DNA from 2 places in the Bacillus infantis NRRL B-14911 genome. Region 1 is predicted to be linked to the other one. Evidence: riboswitches for the same ligand, from Rfam matches in the RefSeq annotation. Region 1 holds a riboswitch; the other holds the start of a gene.
What was found. A riboswitch is a leader RNA that binds a small molecule or an ion and turns the genes downstream of it on or off. The one in region 1 is predicted to bind cyclic di-GMP.
Positions count from the first base shown of each region.

Region 2: another riboswitch for cyclic di-GMP. It lies ahead of N288_RS05615 (hypothetical protein); the one in region 1 lies ahead of N288_RS24530 (anti-repressor SinI family protein).

Region 1 covers NC_022524.1:637,583-645,394, reverse strand. Annotated here, with positions in the region: partial or broken gene N288_RS03500 (class I adenylate-forming enzyme family protein) at 1-1,301, opposite strand, end outside; gene N288_RS03495 (MerR family transcriptional regulator) at 1,298-1,681, opposite strand; gene N288_RS03490 (helix-turn-helix domain-containing protein) at 1,914-2,237, shown strand; gene N288_RS24530 (anti-repressor SinI family protein) at 2,377-2,517, opposite strand; cyclic di-GMP riboswitch class I at 2,553-2,659, opposite strand; gene N288_RS03485 (hypothetical protein) at 2,903-3,100, opposite strand; gene N288_RS03480 (LPXTG cell wall anchor domain-containing protein) at 3,152-4,054, opposite strand; gene N288_RS03475 (CalY family protein) at 4,129-4,722, opposite strand; gene sipW (signal peptidase I SipW) at 4,805-5,440, opposite strand; gene N288_RS03465 (helix-turn-helix domain-containing protein) at 5,671-6,018, shown strand; gene N288_RS03460 (class D sortase) at 6,015-6,635, shown strand; gene N288_RS03455 (pseudouridine-5'-phosphate glycosidase) at 6,745-7,656, opposite strand; gene N288_RS03450 (carbohydrate kinase) at 7,674-7,812, opposite strand, start outside.
Region 2 covers NC_022524.1:1,055,319-1,063,130, reverse strand. Annotated here, with positions in the region: gene N288_RS05625 (hypothetical protein) at 354-569, shown strand; gene N288_RS25630 (TerD family protein) at 794-2,233, shown strand; cyclic di-GMP riboswitch class I at 2,376-2,463, shown strand; gene N288_RS05615 (hypothetical protein) at 2,543-2,755, shown strand; gene N288_RS25355 (hypothetical protein) at 2,914-3,051, shown strand; gene yhbH (sporulation protein YhbH) at 3,156-4,325, opposite strand; gene N288_RS24245 (polysaccharide deacetylase) at 4,510-5,628, opposite strand; gene N288_RS25350 (hypothetical protein) at 5,743-5,916, opposite strand; gene N288_RS05600 (PrkA family serine protein kinase) at 6,025-7,812, opposite strand, start outside.

The DNA.
Region 1 (7,812 bases):
ACAACTGCCGTCTCGGCAATGGCAGGATGCGAGGCCAGCAGCTCTTCAATCTCTTTCGGGAAAATATTGACCCCGCCTGAAATGATCATATCCTTCTTCCGATCAACGACCCAGATGTAGCCGTCCTCATCAAATCTGGCCATATCACCGGAATAGAGCCAGCCACCCTTAATCATTTCCGCTGTTTTTTCGGAATCCTTATAATATCCCTTCATGACAGCTTCGCCCTTCAGAAGGATTTCGCCAACCTCGCCCGGCTCGACTGGATTGCCTTTTTCATCGGCAATCATGATTTCCGTTCCAAGTGCCGCCCTCTTCCCGATGCTGCCAGCCTTCTGTCCGTGTTCGCCAGCCAGCAGCAGAGTCCCGCTCGGCCCGGCCTCTGTCAGTCCATACACACAATAGAGGCTGTCCGTTTTCAGCCGCTCCTTCACAAGCCGGACTTCTTTTTCTCCAAGCGGAGCCCCGCCGTACACCCAATACTCCATCGAAGACAAATCGTATTTTTCAATATCAGGCTGCTTGGCTGTGAAAAGATAGGCAACCGGCGCCCCGAAGAAATGGGTCGCTTTTTCCGAAGAGACGAGCTTTAACAGAACTTCCGGTGTGAAAATGGGTGCCATGATATGGGCTGCCCCCACATAGGTGCCTGCAATCAGGAACAGATGGAGCGGTGCCGAGTGGCTCAGCGGCATCAAATGGAGCATGCGGCTTTCCGGCTTCATCCTCATCTCCACCGCCATCATGATAGCCGCAGAAAGAATATTGCGGTGCGTGAACAGCACCCCCTTCGGACTTCCGGTCGTACCTGACGTGTAAAGGATAGCCGCCTCGTCATCCTCTATCAAGGGAATTCCCGCATCTAAATCCCTGCCGCTCGCCACCAGTTCTTTAAAACTGTTCCATCCAGCAACTGAGCTGCCTGTCTTCACACAATCAAGACCAGTCCGTTCATTCAAACCTCCCGTCTGTTCAAGCAGCATCTCATGAGCAAATATGGCCCTCGCCCCGCTGTGATCCAAAATATATCCCAATTCAGATCACGTCAGCCGGCTGTTCACTGGCACAATCAGCGCACCAATCCTCACCGCCGCGAAATAAGTAACCACAAATTCCGGGACATTCGGCATGAAAAGCAGAATTCTATCTCCTTTCGCATAGCCCCTTGCCCTCAATGCATCTGCCAGCTTATTGACCCTGCTGTTCAGCTCTTTATAGGAAAGCCTCTCCTCTCCTGAAATGAGAGCCTCCCTGTTTGGATATTTTCTTCCTTTCCTCGCCAGCAGTTCAGATACGTTCATATATGATCCCCCTTTTCGTTCAGCCTTTTTTCGAATTGATCCAGCATCTTTTCCATTTCCTCTTTTAAAAAAAGCAGCTCCTCGATGCGGGCGTTCACCTCCTTTACTCTCTCCCTGCCATACTCGACCGTCCGCTCCAGCTGTTTCCGACCTGAACGGTCCTGGTCAAACAGCACAATCATCTCTTTGATTTCATCCAGCTTAAATCCGAAGCGCTTGCCCCGGAAAATCAGCTTCAGCCGGATATAATCCTTTTTGGCAAAAATTCTTCTGCCGTTTTCATTTCTATTAGGGCATAATAAGCCAAGCTCTTCGTAATATCTGATGGTTCTTGTGCTGACATCGAAAGCCTTTGCCAGCTCCGAAATGGTGTATTCCATGCTATCACCCGAATTCTTTCACTATTCTGACACCAATATAACATTTACGTTAACGTAAAGTTCAAGTCTTCAGCGGATTCAGTTTCTATTAAGAAAAATTTGATTTTTTCGTCTGGACTCTTAGGAAAAGATATTACAATTGTGTTAAAATGAAATATAGTGATTGAACAAATCGTTCTTAATAAATAACCCTTCGATCATATAACTTCTGGATAAAAGGTGTGTGGAATCAATGATTGGCGAACGTGTAAAAAGACTGCGTCAGGAGAGAAAGATGTCATTATCAGAGCTCGCTGAACAGGCAGGCGTAGCAAAATCCTACCTAAGCTCCCTGGAAAGAAACCTTCAGACGAATCCTTCCATTCAATTTTTAGAAAAAATTTCTGCTGTTCTTCATGTTCCGGTTGATACACTGATCCTGGACCAGCCTAATAAAGAAGAGCTGGATTCTGAATGGATGAATATCGTCAAAGAAGCAATGGATTCCGGCATCTCAAAAGACCAGTTCCGTGAATTCCTCGAATTCAATAAATGGAGGATCAACCAAAAAAAATAACTGCTCCGAGGCTGTTATACAAACAAGGACAACCAGTCACCAAGCTTGACAGCCTCCGTAACCTCCTTTGTCCCCGCAAAATAAAAAAGCATTTCTCCTGAAGAGAAACACTTAGCTTTCTATATTCTGTTGTTAGTTTTCAGCCGTTATCCGCTACCAGATCCACTGCCGGCTGGCCGGCAAGAAAGTTAAGTATATCTTCTTTTTTCAGGCCTATTTCCTTCGCCTCAGTAATTAGTGCGACCCATTCCATGTCCATTTCCTGCATATTATTTTTCATAACCCTTCTCTTCCCCCTAAAATACATTTCGTATTCCAGGCAATCCAGCCGTCCTGGCGCCTCATCCGACTTTACTCTCAATAGGCGCGGTAGACCTGTGACTTTGCGTCCCTATCTTTCAACAGGTTTGCCTTTTTCTGCTCACTCCTGCTTTTTTCATATCCTCTTAAGACTACTATAAAAGTTTTCCCAGCATTTGCGTGTTGTATTTTGTCAAATTCTTCAAATTATTTTAAGATATTATTCGACAAAATGAAGGATAATTGGATAGATTTAGAAATCTTCCGGAAACCCATAAGACTTCTGGCCCGGTAAATCTGAGGGTATAGTGTAAGATTTTTGCTCATTCCGTCGACAGCTTTTAGGTAGGCCTTATTTCCTCTATCTATTTAACGGCCCTTCCCTTATAGCTCTCCATCTTCCTCTTAAAAGGCACCACCTTCACCGGCAGCTGCTCAAATGTAAACGCATCAAAAAAGGGAAACAGCGTCAGATCATTGCCGCACACCGGACAGAGCCATTCGCCCATTTCACTGCTGCTGTAGGATGGGCGGTGGCATTTAGGGCAGTTTTTTCGGTACATAGGGGGGTTCCTCCTTAGATAAAAGGCCTTGAATAGCATTCCAAGGCCCTGTTAATGGTCTTTCCTGATCCTGCGGTATCTTACTAGCAATAATATGCCGCCTGCCCCCAGCAAAATGCCTCCGAGAAGCATGAAATTATATGTGTTGGTTGCCGTGTCAGGGAGTATATTTTCTCTGATTTCTGGTGTAACCGTTATACCGTCACCTGGATCGCTGCCTGGGTTTCCGCTTGCCGGTTCATCGGGATTATTTCCTGGGCCGCTGCTGTCATCTCCTGGGTCCTCACTGTCCCCTTCACCCGGATCGTCCCCGTCATCAGGATTGTCTTCACCTGGAGGATCTTCATCACCGGGATTATCCCCTGGGTCTTCTCCTGGATTACCCTCTCCCGGCGGGTCCCCATCATCAGGCGGATCTCCGTCTCCTGGAGGATCTCCGTCCCCTGGTGGATCTCCATCTCCTGGCGGGTCGCCTCCGCCATCAAGCGCTTCAGCTACAAACAGTATCTCTACCTCTGCAGAAGAATCCTGGAAGGCATTGCCGAGCTCGTAAGGCATTGTCACCTGGAAAAATAGAGTTTCAGATTGGCCTTTGTTAAGTGGTCTTGGGGTGAAGCCTTTGAAATCCTTCATCTTTCCTTCATATAAAGTGTCATTGCCTTTTTTGACTAAAAGCTCTAACTCTTCGAAAAGACCCTTAACAGATTTCTTTTTGCCGATAATTGAGGAGTATCTGAAATCCTGCTTTCCATTGTTGATGATAGTGATGTCGCGCGGCATCCAGTCGCCTGGCTTTAAATCACCAACGTGGAAAAAATAGCCGTTCAGGTTCGTATTGATATCGATTTCTTTCTCTTCAGAAAATGCCTTTAAGGTAGGAAAAAACGTTAAAAGTAACAAGGTTAAAATGGTGAATATTACCTTCGGTTTTGCCAACTTATGCAGGTTGGTCATGGCATTACCTCACTGATTGGTTATTTAGGAAAAGGCGGGATAGAGTACCATCCCGCCTTTTTTCTGCTCTAGATTTACTTAGCTTCCCCTTTGCCTTGCTTGGCTTCGAATGTCCAATTAAGCTGCAATGAGTCTCCCTGGAACTGATTTTGGTCTTGTTTATTATCTACAAACTCATATTGTACCCAGAGTTTATCTGATGTTTTAGCAGCTAATTTTCCTCCACGTTCAGCTAACCATCCGCTGAAAATGTTTCCTTCAATAACGTCTGGCGACATTGTTTTTAACTCTGAAAGGGTTGTTGAATAGATAGGTGTATCTAATTTATCTTGGTTGAAGAGGAAATTTACACGTATATGCTTTCCAAAATCATCTGCATTGTTGTTCTTTGCGTCAGTCACTGAGTACTCTGTTTTTAACTTTATTGAGGCAATATCCAGAGATCCATCGTTTAACAAATTAAATGAACGGAGCATAGTATCTCCAGGTTTGATATTTTTAACATCAATAATCGTTGTAGGATTTGCATTTAAATCCAAAGTCCCCGCAGTAAACTTTCCATTTGCTTCCGCAGTATCACTAAAGTAAGCAAACGTTCCCCCACCAACCAAAGACATTCCAAGCGCCGCAGATGCAATCCCCATTCCAACTTTCTTTTTAAATCCCATGTTCCGTTTCCTCCTCTTACCCTTTGGGTATGTATAATTTTTTATATTGAACCCTGTGTTGCCACAGAGATTTCAACCTTGATCAAGCTGTTTTTTCATTTGAGTCATTTTTGCCTTTTGCTCTAGCCTCGAGTTCCCTCATAGCCTGGTAGATGGTGAAGGCTGCATAGCCTAACATGAGGATGCCAGGGCCGATCAATAGGATAGCGGCGCCTTTCTGCGATTTGGCGAAGTCTATGAAATAACCTGCATACGGCAGGGTATATCCGGTGTAGACGGCAGTGACATTGTCAGAGAGGACCGGGTCCATGTCTTTGGATTTGTTATTGTCCCCTTTTGTTTCGTATAAGACATGCTCTCCGCTGACGGTTACATCTGTAATTCTGTGGGTGATCAGTTTCTTGTCCTCTTCCATGAAAGTGATGATGTCGCCTTTCTTCAGTTCTTTCTTATCGTTGCCTTCAAGAGGTTTGACTGCGATGATTGATCCAGTCATAAAGGTCGGCTCCATTGAACCGGAGAGAACAGTTTTTATTTGATAGCCAAATGCCTGGGGCTCTCCGCCGGAAGCTTTGGACGAGATCACGAGAAATGCCATTAAAATGAGATTGATAAATAATAGCCATGTAATGATGCTGCTGATGATTTTCCTGACGGTTTTCCAGTTGAATTTCACCCTTTGTTCACCTTCCTCTAACTTCTCTATTAATCTACCCATTCTTAGTAACTGTTCACTTTTGTTCTTTTTATCGAACTCACAAGATGAGTATAGTATATTAGTCCAGTCTTTGAAAATTACCAAATTTAGCCGTATTTTCTTTTTAACGAACGTTTTTCAAGGTTTTTCTCAGACTTTCTCAATTATTCTTACTTTTTTGTATTTTTTAATGAACTTAATGTTCGTTATAATGGAAGAGCGTCTATATTATAAGATAGAGGGGAATTCCAATGGTCGGTGAGAGGATAAAACGCTTGCGGCTTCTCAGAGGCTTTTCCATAAATGAGCTTGCTGAAAAATCAGGGGTCTCTAAGTCGTACTTAAGCTATATTGAACGTGATATTCAGAAAAACCCTTCCCTTCAGGTTCTCTCCAAGCTTGCAGCTACGCTTGGTACATCGGTAGAAGAGCTTCTGGACTATAAAGTGAGAAGTAATATTGAGCCAACAGAGCTTGATCCCGAATGGCTGGGCCTTGTCCAGGAGGCGATCGACCAGGGCATTACAAAAGAGGATTTCAGCTATTACCTTGATTTTATCCGCTTTAAAAACACACATGGAGGCAATGACGGCAAGTGAAGGCTAAAGGTACATTACTATTATACTCAGCTATAATATTCATTCTGGCTGGCGGAGGGCTGCTGCTGTTCTCTGTAAAGGAAGCAGCAGAACAAAGTCAGCAAACTGAGGAAGCCCTTGAGGCTGCAAAGGGAACACTTCCAATAAAAGAAGCAGCTTTGCCCTCGAAAGAACGCCCAGCTGAGAAGCCAATCATCCCTGTCTTTAAAACAGGCGACATTATCGGCATTTTAGAAATCCCGGCACTAAAAGCAGAGCTTCCTATAATAGAAGGAACCGATGAAGAAGAACTGGAGAAAGGAGTCGGGCATTACGCTGGCACTGTATTCCCTGGGCAGAAAGATCAGATACTTCTCTCCGGCCATAGAGATACCGTTTTCCGCAAAATAGGTGAACTAAAAATGGGGGATGAGCTGGTTGTGAAAATGCCCTATGGCGATTTCACATATGAAATCATCGACTCTTTTATTGTCGATGAAGATGATACTACTGTCATTAAGCCGACGGCTCCGGAGGAAATACTGACCCTTTCAACATGCTATCCATTTTATTTTGTCGGCAGTGCACCGGAGCGGTATATTTTGACGGCAAAGAGGGTTGAAGCTCCACACTCTTGACGAATCTCTGCGATTGAAAAATTGACACACAAGTGCAACCAGCACTGATATCTTGATGTCAGCACCAATCAAAAAAACCGGCCCCCACCTCGGGACCGGCTCTCCACCATCATTTCTGCAGCCCAACCGCAATCTTCGCTCCAACTTCGGCATTATGCTTAACTAGCGCGATGTTGGCTGTGAGGCTTGTTCCTTCTGTCAGTTCTTTTACTTTGCTTAGGAGGAAAGGTGTGACCAGCTTTCCGGCAATCTGATTGTCTTTCGCTTCTTGAAGCGCTGTTTCGATGACGTTTGTGATGAAGCTTTCTTCCAGGGCATCCCCTTCCGGTATCGGATTGGCAATGACGACTCCGCCGTTCAGGCCAAGCTCCCATTTTGTGCGGATCAGGCTGGCGGCATCTTTAGGCGCATCCACGCGGTGGTTGACGTCAAATGGGCTTGTCCGGGTGTAGAATGCCGGCAGCTTGTCTGTTTCGTAGCCGACGACCGGGACGCCGTGTGTTTCCAGGTATTCAAGGGTCAGACCGATATCCAGTATGGATTTGGCGCCTGCACAGACGACTGCTACATTGGTCTGGGCGAGCTCCTGCAGGTCAGCAGAGATATCCATGGTTGTTTCCGCTTCACGGTGGACGCCGCCGATGCCGCCTGTGACGAATACTTCAATGCCGGCAAGCTCTGCGCAGATCATGGTTGCTGCAACAGTGGTTGCGCCATTTTTGCCCTGGGCGATCAGATAAGGAAGGTCGCGGCGGCTGGCTTTTTCAATGTCCTTGCTTTGGGCGAGGAATTCGAGCTCGTCCTCAGAGATGCCGATTTTTATTTTTCCATTGATGATGGCGATTGTTGCAGGCACCGCCCCATTTTGGCGGATGATTTCTTCTACTTCTTTGGCTGTCACGATATTCTGCGGGTATGGCATGCCATGGGAAATGATTGTTGATTCCAATGCGACAACCGGTTTATTTGCTTTTCTTGCTTCCAATACTTCTTCTGAGAATTCAAGATAGTTTTCTAACATAGTATGAGTCTCCTTTTTTAGCTGAAATTTTGCTGAAATGTTTCCTGCAGTCTGACATTATTTAAAATCGGACTGACGGTTTCTTCTGATTGCAGTGTCAGCATGCTGCAGGCAATGCCGATTTTGCAGGCATTTTCTGTATTAAGCCCTTTCAGG
Region 2 (7,812 bases), 420 kb from region 1:
AAAAGGGGTATGGAATGGGTTCATTCTGTATCCCTTTTTGTCTTAATAGCCTCTGAATGTTGGCTGTTGATTTCCGTTCCAGGCACTTCGCTTTCCGCGGGGCGGCGCTGAGCCTCCTCACGCTTACGCGCTGCGGGGTCTCAGCTCTGCCGCTGCAATCCCACAGGAGTCTACGTGCCTTCCACTCCAATCAACAGGCTTATCAAACTTTTTTTCATTCTAACCCAGTTAATACAAATCCCTTTTCGATATAATCGCAACTTTAACTTCGCTCACCCAGTTAGCAAAATATAACTGTTTATCTCCCCCTGCAAAGGGAAAGGAATAATATCAAACCTAAGGAGGACTAATCCATGAGCAAAAGAAATTCCCTGACTGGGGTAGTGGCACTGGGTGCGCTTGCGTATATGTTCAGGAACAAGGAATCTCGGGATAAGGTTATGAATAAGGTAAAGTCTACATTCGGTGAAGACAATATCAGCAAAGTCAAATCAAAGCTTCCATTTTTGAATTCTGACCAAGGAAACACCCGCCAGGTCCATTCAGGCCCGGCTTATGTCGACAGATAATAAATTGCCCAATCATGAGGCAGCTCCCCCAATCAGGGAAGCTGCTTTTTTCTTTGAACGAACCTCCTCCCCCTGAAACTTTTCCTTCCTTGACCCGTATGATAAAAAGAGGCATGTCCGCACAGCCAAAGCTGTAAACCGCTTTAAGAACTGTGTTATATTGGGAATATATGATTCTATCAAGAGACGGCTTACGCCGGTCCTGGAAAAGAAGGAGTGAAATTATGGGAGTGACGCTCAGCAAAGGGCAGAAGGTCGATCTGACCAAGAACCGCCCCGGGCTTCAAAATGTTGTTGTTGGATTAGGCTGGGATATCAGCCGTCAGGGATCCAACTATGATCTGGACGCATCTGCTTTCTTATTAGGCGCATCAGGAAAAGTACATAGTGACCTCGATTTCGTATTCTATAATAACCCTAACGGCGGGAATGGCTCTATCCTGTACAGCGGCGATAACCGCACAGGCGCGGGCAATCAAGATGATGAACAAATCAGAATTGACCTGCGGAAGGTGCCGGACTCGATCCACCGGATTGCCTTTACAATTACCATCCACGATGCTCAGGCAAAACAGCAGAACTTCGGCCATATTGAAAATGCTTATGTACGGATTTTTAATGAACAAAATAATGAAGAGCTTATCCGCTTTAACCTTGGCAGGGATTTTACCGTTGAAACAGCCATCGTCGCAGCAGAGCTATACAGGCATAATGGCGAATGGAAATTTAATGCCATCGCCAGCGGCTTTCAGGGCGGCCTGGCTGCCCTCTGCCGTAATTTCGGCGTGACGGTGGATGATGAACCGGCTCCCCAGCCTTCACATGGCAATCAGCCTTTCGGGCAGAACCAGACTTACCAGCAGAGCTTTTCACAGCAGGCTCCTGCAGGGCAAAATTACCAGCAGGGCTATAACACAGGCAGCTCCCAGCAGAACTATAGCTCAGGAAGCTATCAGCAGACACAGCCGCAAGCTTCCTATTCGTCCCCTTCCTATGGACAGCCTTCCTACTCTTCCTCACAGGGATATGGGGGAGAAGAAATTGCATGCCCACGCTGCCATTCCACAAATGTACGCACCGGCGAAAAGGGCTTCGGCCTCGGTAAAGCGGCAATTGGCGGCCTGATCCTCGGGCCTGTCGGATTATTGGGCGGCTTCATTGGGAAAAAACAGCTGAAGTTTACCTGCAACAGCTGCGGCAATGCCTGGTCTCCATCCCAGACCGATTACGCCGAATGGGCCAACCAGCAAAAAAGAAAAGCCCAGGACCTCTTTAACCGATTCAAGAGCCAGGACGTCCTTGAGGCCATTGTAGCAGCATGTGCACTTGTAGCTATGGCTGATGGAAGGCTGGATCCGGCAGAACGCCAGAAAATGGTTGAATTCGTCAACCAGAGTGATGAACTTCGGGTATTTGATACGCAGAAGGTCATTCAGCAGTTTAACCTGTACGTCCAGAAGATTGAACGCGATCCTTCGATCGGCAGGGCAGAGGCATTCAGAGCGCTTGGCAGGATACGGACGAAACCGGAAATCGCCAGGCTAGTGGCCCGCTATTGTATCGCAATCGGCTTTGCAGACGGACATTTTGATTCGAATGAGCAGCAGGCAGTCAGTGACATCTGCCGGGAGCTCGGGCTCAATCCGGCAGAGTTCCTTTCTTAATCTCACAGCCTGGCCAACCGGCCAGGCTGCTTCTTTTCTGCAATTCCCCATAGGTCATCACTCCCCTCTACAACGGAGAGTGGCTAAAGTAAGAATATTAACAATAAACAAACTCTTTATTTTTCCCCTGATTTAGTGCTAATCTTACTAAGGGCAAATTTTACGAAAGTAAAAGACGCAAAGCCACGGGCCTAAAACAAGTTATTTGTCATGGCAGCCGGGCCGCCAAGAATATCATTCTTGTAAACTTTTATAAATCATACACCCTTTCTAATTTGCCTAATCCATTTATTAAAGAGAGGGAGATCAATGTTTTACCCGACATTTTTATGCAAAGATACTAATCAGAGGCATCTGGTCAAAGACTCGAATTTCTGTGAATGCGGCTATAAGTACAAAGGCTTTACCACATTCATCAAAAAAGATTTCAAAAAAATCCAATTTAAGCAGAGTGATGATATCGATTGCCCTGTCTGCAAAAGCTCAGTGCTGAAAGAAGAGAAAGCAGTCTGCTATTCATGAGCAGCTGCTTTTTTCTTTCCCCTTCCCAAATCTTTATTTCCTTCATAATGCGCCAAATCAGGTTTAGGAGTTCCAAAAAAGTGGCAAAAAGAAAGTAACTAACTCATTTACTTTTAATTAGGTGCTACTCTTCAAATACGAAGCAAAGGGGAATCTTTATGGCGGAAAATCCAGCACAATCCAAATTGGCATTAAATTCTTCGATCTCCTTAAAAGGGATTGTGAAAGCTGTATTCACTGACACAGTCCACGTCCAGATCGGCGGGAAAATTATCGCAATCCCGCTGGAGAAATAAAAGAACACCTTCATGGAAAGCCAACGAAAGCCGCTTTTTATTAAACGGCTTTTTTTGTGCGAATGGACAGTAAAACCGGCAGGCATTGCGCCCGCCGGTTCTGTTTATGCATAGATTTTATTTTCTTCGTTTTGGAAGAAGCTCTTCATCGCATGGAAAACATCAGCTTTTTGCTTGAGGATATAGTATCGGAAGTGTTCATTTTTTATATTCTTATAAGCGGACATGAGGGTCGAGTGGCGGTTGTACTGATTGACTTCACCGTACCCGAACATGCTCGATACCGCGATCAGCTCTTCAACAAGCTTCACACAGCGGGCATTGTCAGAGGTAAGATTGTCGCCGTCGGAAAAGTGGAAAGGATAGATATTGAATCTTCTTGGATTATATTTTTCATTGATCAGTTCCAGAGCTTTGCGGTAGGCTGATGAACAAATGGTTCCCCCGCTTTCCCCTTTTGAAAAGAAATCTTCCTCTGATACGACCTTCGCTTCTGTATGGTGGGCAATGAACTCTATTTCCACCGTCTCATACTTTGTCCGTAAAAACCGGGTCATCCAAAAGAAAAAGCTTCTGGCCATATATTTCTCCCATAATCCCATCGATCCGCTCGTATCCATCATTGCGAGCACGACTGCCTTTGAATCCGGCTTTACAATTTCGTTCCATGTCTTAAACTTCAGATCCTCCTGATAGATCGGATAGAATGCCGGCTTGCCTGTCATCGCATTCCGTTTAAAGGCGGTCATCATTGTCCGCTTTTTATCAATATTGCCCATTAATCCTGTTTTGCGGATATCATTGAATTCAATGTTTTCAACCAGATGCTCTTCCTGTTCCTTCCTCTTCAGGTTCGGCAGCTCCAGCTGCTTGAACAGTGCTTCCTCAAGCTCCATCATGGACACTTCAGCTTCAAAATAATCCTCACCCGGCTGGTCGCCTGCACCCTGGCCTTTCCCGGGGCCTTTCTGGCCGCTGGAGCCGTCTCTGGCGACCACATCGCCTACCTGGCTGTCTCCGTCTCCCTGGCCTACATGTTTGTTTTTATCATAGTTATAACGAATTTTATATTCGTCAAGAGAGCGAATCGGAATTTTCACGACTTCACGGCCATTGGACATAATGATGCTTTCTTCTGTTATCAGATCTGGTAGATTGTTCCGGATCGCATCCTGTACCTTTTCCTGGTGGCGCTGCTGATCATCGTGGCCTTTGCGATGGAGGGACCAATCTTCTTCGGAAATCACAAACTGGCGGTTGTTGATGTCGGTCATTATAACCCCTCCTTGAAAAAATTTCATGGATTCATTGCACACATTTGCCTTTAGCAACATACAATATCCCGAGTGTCAAAAGGAACGTGAAATATTAATTACTCTATACTATGCGAGACATCGAAATAATTTACAAATAATTTTGACAATAAGACAAATGCCTATGCTGTCGGACAAGCCTTTTTTAGAGCCTCTCATCCTTCCAGAAATTCATTGAAAAGTGGGCATTGGGGTTATAAGCCTGGCATTCATATCCTTGTGAGTATAGGTAATCGATGATCTGCGGCAGCATGGAAACCGTCCCGCTGTTCACATGCATCAGGATGACTGGGGGCTTCCCGCCTGCAGCCGCCGGCTGAAGCCCTTTTTTCACATTTTCAAAGATAGTCTTCGGACTGCTCCTTGCATATTTCCAGTCTAATGTATCAACATTCCAGTCCCACATTTTATATCCCTTCTGCACAAGGGCGTCCCTGAACGGCCCTGTCATATAAGGCTTGCTTCCATAAGGCATTCTCACCAGCCTGGAGTCAATGCCTGTCAGGCTCAATATTGTTTTCCTGGTCTTATCCATTTCCAGGGCGGGATTTTGCGGGTTTCCGGCATAAAGCTTGTTTTTATCATGGGTAACACTGTGCAGGGCCGGATAATGCCCTTCCTCCACCAGCCGCTTAACAGAAGCCGGGTTGGCTCTTGCCTGCGGCTCAATCATAAAGAATGTCGCTTTTGCCTTCTTATTCTTCAAAATATCAAGGATGGATTCCATTCCCTTCGCAGGTCCATCATCAAAGGTTAAGTACACCGCCTTTTTTTTCACATAAAAAGCCGCTCTATTGGCGCTCATGAATTGTTCGTTTGCCATTTTCGCTCCTTTGTTCACCAGACGGACGACAGGGCCGGCTGAGAGGTATTCAACTCTATAGCCAAAAAACTCGCCGGCTGACCTGATCGGTATGAATAGGATGTTTTCCCGGACCACCGCTTTCCATTCGGCCGTTTTTCCCATGGATGTTGAGGCCTGCTGTTGTTTTACTGAATAGCGGATCCATGATTTGCCCTTTTTGATCGTATAGCTATCAGGATTTTCTATAGAGATGCTGGCTCCAATGGCTGCTGCCAAATCTTTAATAGGCATATAGGCTGTATGCTCCAGCACAAAGGGAGGGTTCTGCTTCAAATTCAAAACAGAGTCATTCACGCCGACGGCACATATATACTCATTCCTTTGTGCGGCAGAAGCCTGTCCTTCCTGCAGTACAAACAGCACAATCGCTATTAAAATAGCAGCCACCCATTTTCTCATCCCTGCTTCTCCCCTGACTAATAGCTTTTTATTGCTATATCTATTAATGGTCAGGTTGAAATAGAACCCCGGAAAAATGCGGTCAAAAAAACTCCTGCAGCTTCAGCGCAGGAGTCACTTTTCGTTATCTTTATACTGGATAGGGTCAGGCTGCTTTCCATCCTCTTCAAGCTCTTCCCCAGTCCTGAGATGCTCCATCTGCTTTCCTAGATTATGCATCTCTTCTACATTCTCAGCCATGGAGCTGTTTCTTGGCACAAAGTCCTTGTCCAGTTCCTTTTTCTTCATCTCAATCACCTCTATACACCCTTTTCCCCTGTCCGCCCAAATTAAAACTAACTCTTGCCTGGGAGAAAACAGCCAAAAGGCCGGCAAACCCTGCCAGCCTTTTCACATTTATCTGTTCAGCAAACTTCCAACATACCGCAGCAGCTCATTTGCAGAAGTAGAATTATAGCCGTGCTCATCAATGAGTCTTGCAACAACTTCATTCACCTTTTTCAGCTGCTGCTCGTCAGGGGTCTTGGAAGAGGTTGTAATCTTCACAACATCCTTCAGGTCTGCAAACAGCTTCTTCTGGATCGCTTCGCGGAGACGGTCATGCGAATTGTAGTCAAACCGCTTGCCTTTCCTTGCATAGGCAGAGATGCGGATCAGGATTTCCTCCCTGAATGCCTTTTTCGCATTTTCCGAGATGCCGATCTGCTCTTCAATCGACCTCATCAGCTTTTCATCCGGATTGATTTCCTCTCCTGTCAGTGGATCGCGGAGCTTCGCTTTATTGCAGTATGCCTCCACATTGTCCAGATAATTGTCCATGAGTGTTTTGGCGGATTCTTCATATGAGTAGACAAATGCTTTCTGGACTTCCTTCTTGGCAATATCATCATACTCTTTGCGGGCCAGTGAAATGAAGTTCAAATAGCGTTCCTTCAGCTCAGCGGTGATCGACGGATGCTGATCAAGCCCTTCTTTCAGGGATCTCAAAACATCCAGCGCATTGATTGAAGTAATCTCTTTCCGGATGATTGTGGATGAGATCCGGTTGATGACATAACGCGGATCAATTCCGCTCATACCTTCATCAGGATATTCCTTTTGCAGCTCCTCCACGTCTGCGCGGTTGTAGCCTTCCACGCTTTCTCCGTCATAGAGCCTCATTTTCTTCACCAGGTCAATATCACCCTTTTTAGGTTCCTTCAGCCTCGTCAAGGTCGTAAACATCGCTGCCACCTTAAGCGTGTGCGGTGCAATATGGACATCAGAAACATCGCTCTCACTGATCATTTTTTCATAGATTTTTTCTTCTTCTGTCACCTTTAGATTATAAGGGACAGGCATGACAATGATCCGGGAATGAAGCGCCTCGTTTTTCTTATTGGAAATGAAGGAACGGTACTCTGTTTCATTTGTATGCGCCACAATCAGTTCATCCGCAGAAATGAGCGCAAACCGCCCTGCCTTGAAATTGCCTTCCTGTGTGAGAGAGAGCAGATGCCAGAGGAATTTCTCATCGCATTTCAGCATCTCCTGGAACTCCATCATCCCCCTGTTCGCCTTATTCAGCTCCCCGTCAAACCGGTAGGCCCGCGGGTCAGACTCTGAACCATATTCGGCAATCGTGGAGAAATCTATGCTGCCGGTAAGATCGGCAATATCCTGGGATTTCGGATCAGACGGGCTGAATGTTCCGATCCCGGTCCGTTTATCCTCTGAGAAAAAGATCCTCTCAACCACAACGTCTTCAATCCGTCCCCCATACTCCTGCTCAAGCCGCATCATATTCAGCGGAGACAGATTCCCTTCAATTCTGATTCCATACTCATCGAAAAAGTCCTTGCGCAGATGATGCGGAATCAAATGGAGCGGGTCTTCATGCATCGGGCAGCCTTTGATTGCAAATACTGCACCCCTGTCGGTCAGGGAATACGCTTCAAGCCCGCGTTTTAGCATCGTGACGAGCGTTGATTTCCCTCCGCTCACAGGACCCATCAGAAGCAAGATCCTTTTCCTGACATCAAGCCTTTTAGCAGAAGGATGGAAATATTCCTCCACAAGCCGTTCAAGCGATTCTTCAAGCCCGAACAGCTGATTGCTGAAAAATTTATAACGCTTTTTCCCTTTATCGTCTTCGACACCGGCATCCTTTATCATACTGTATACCCTGGAATGTGCTGACTGGGC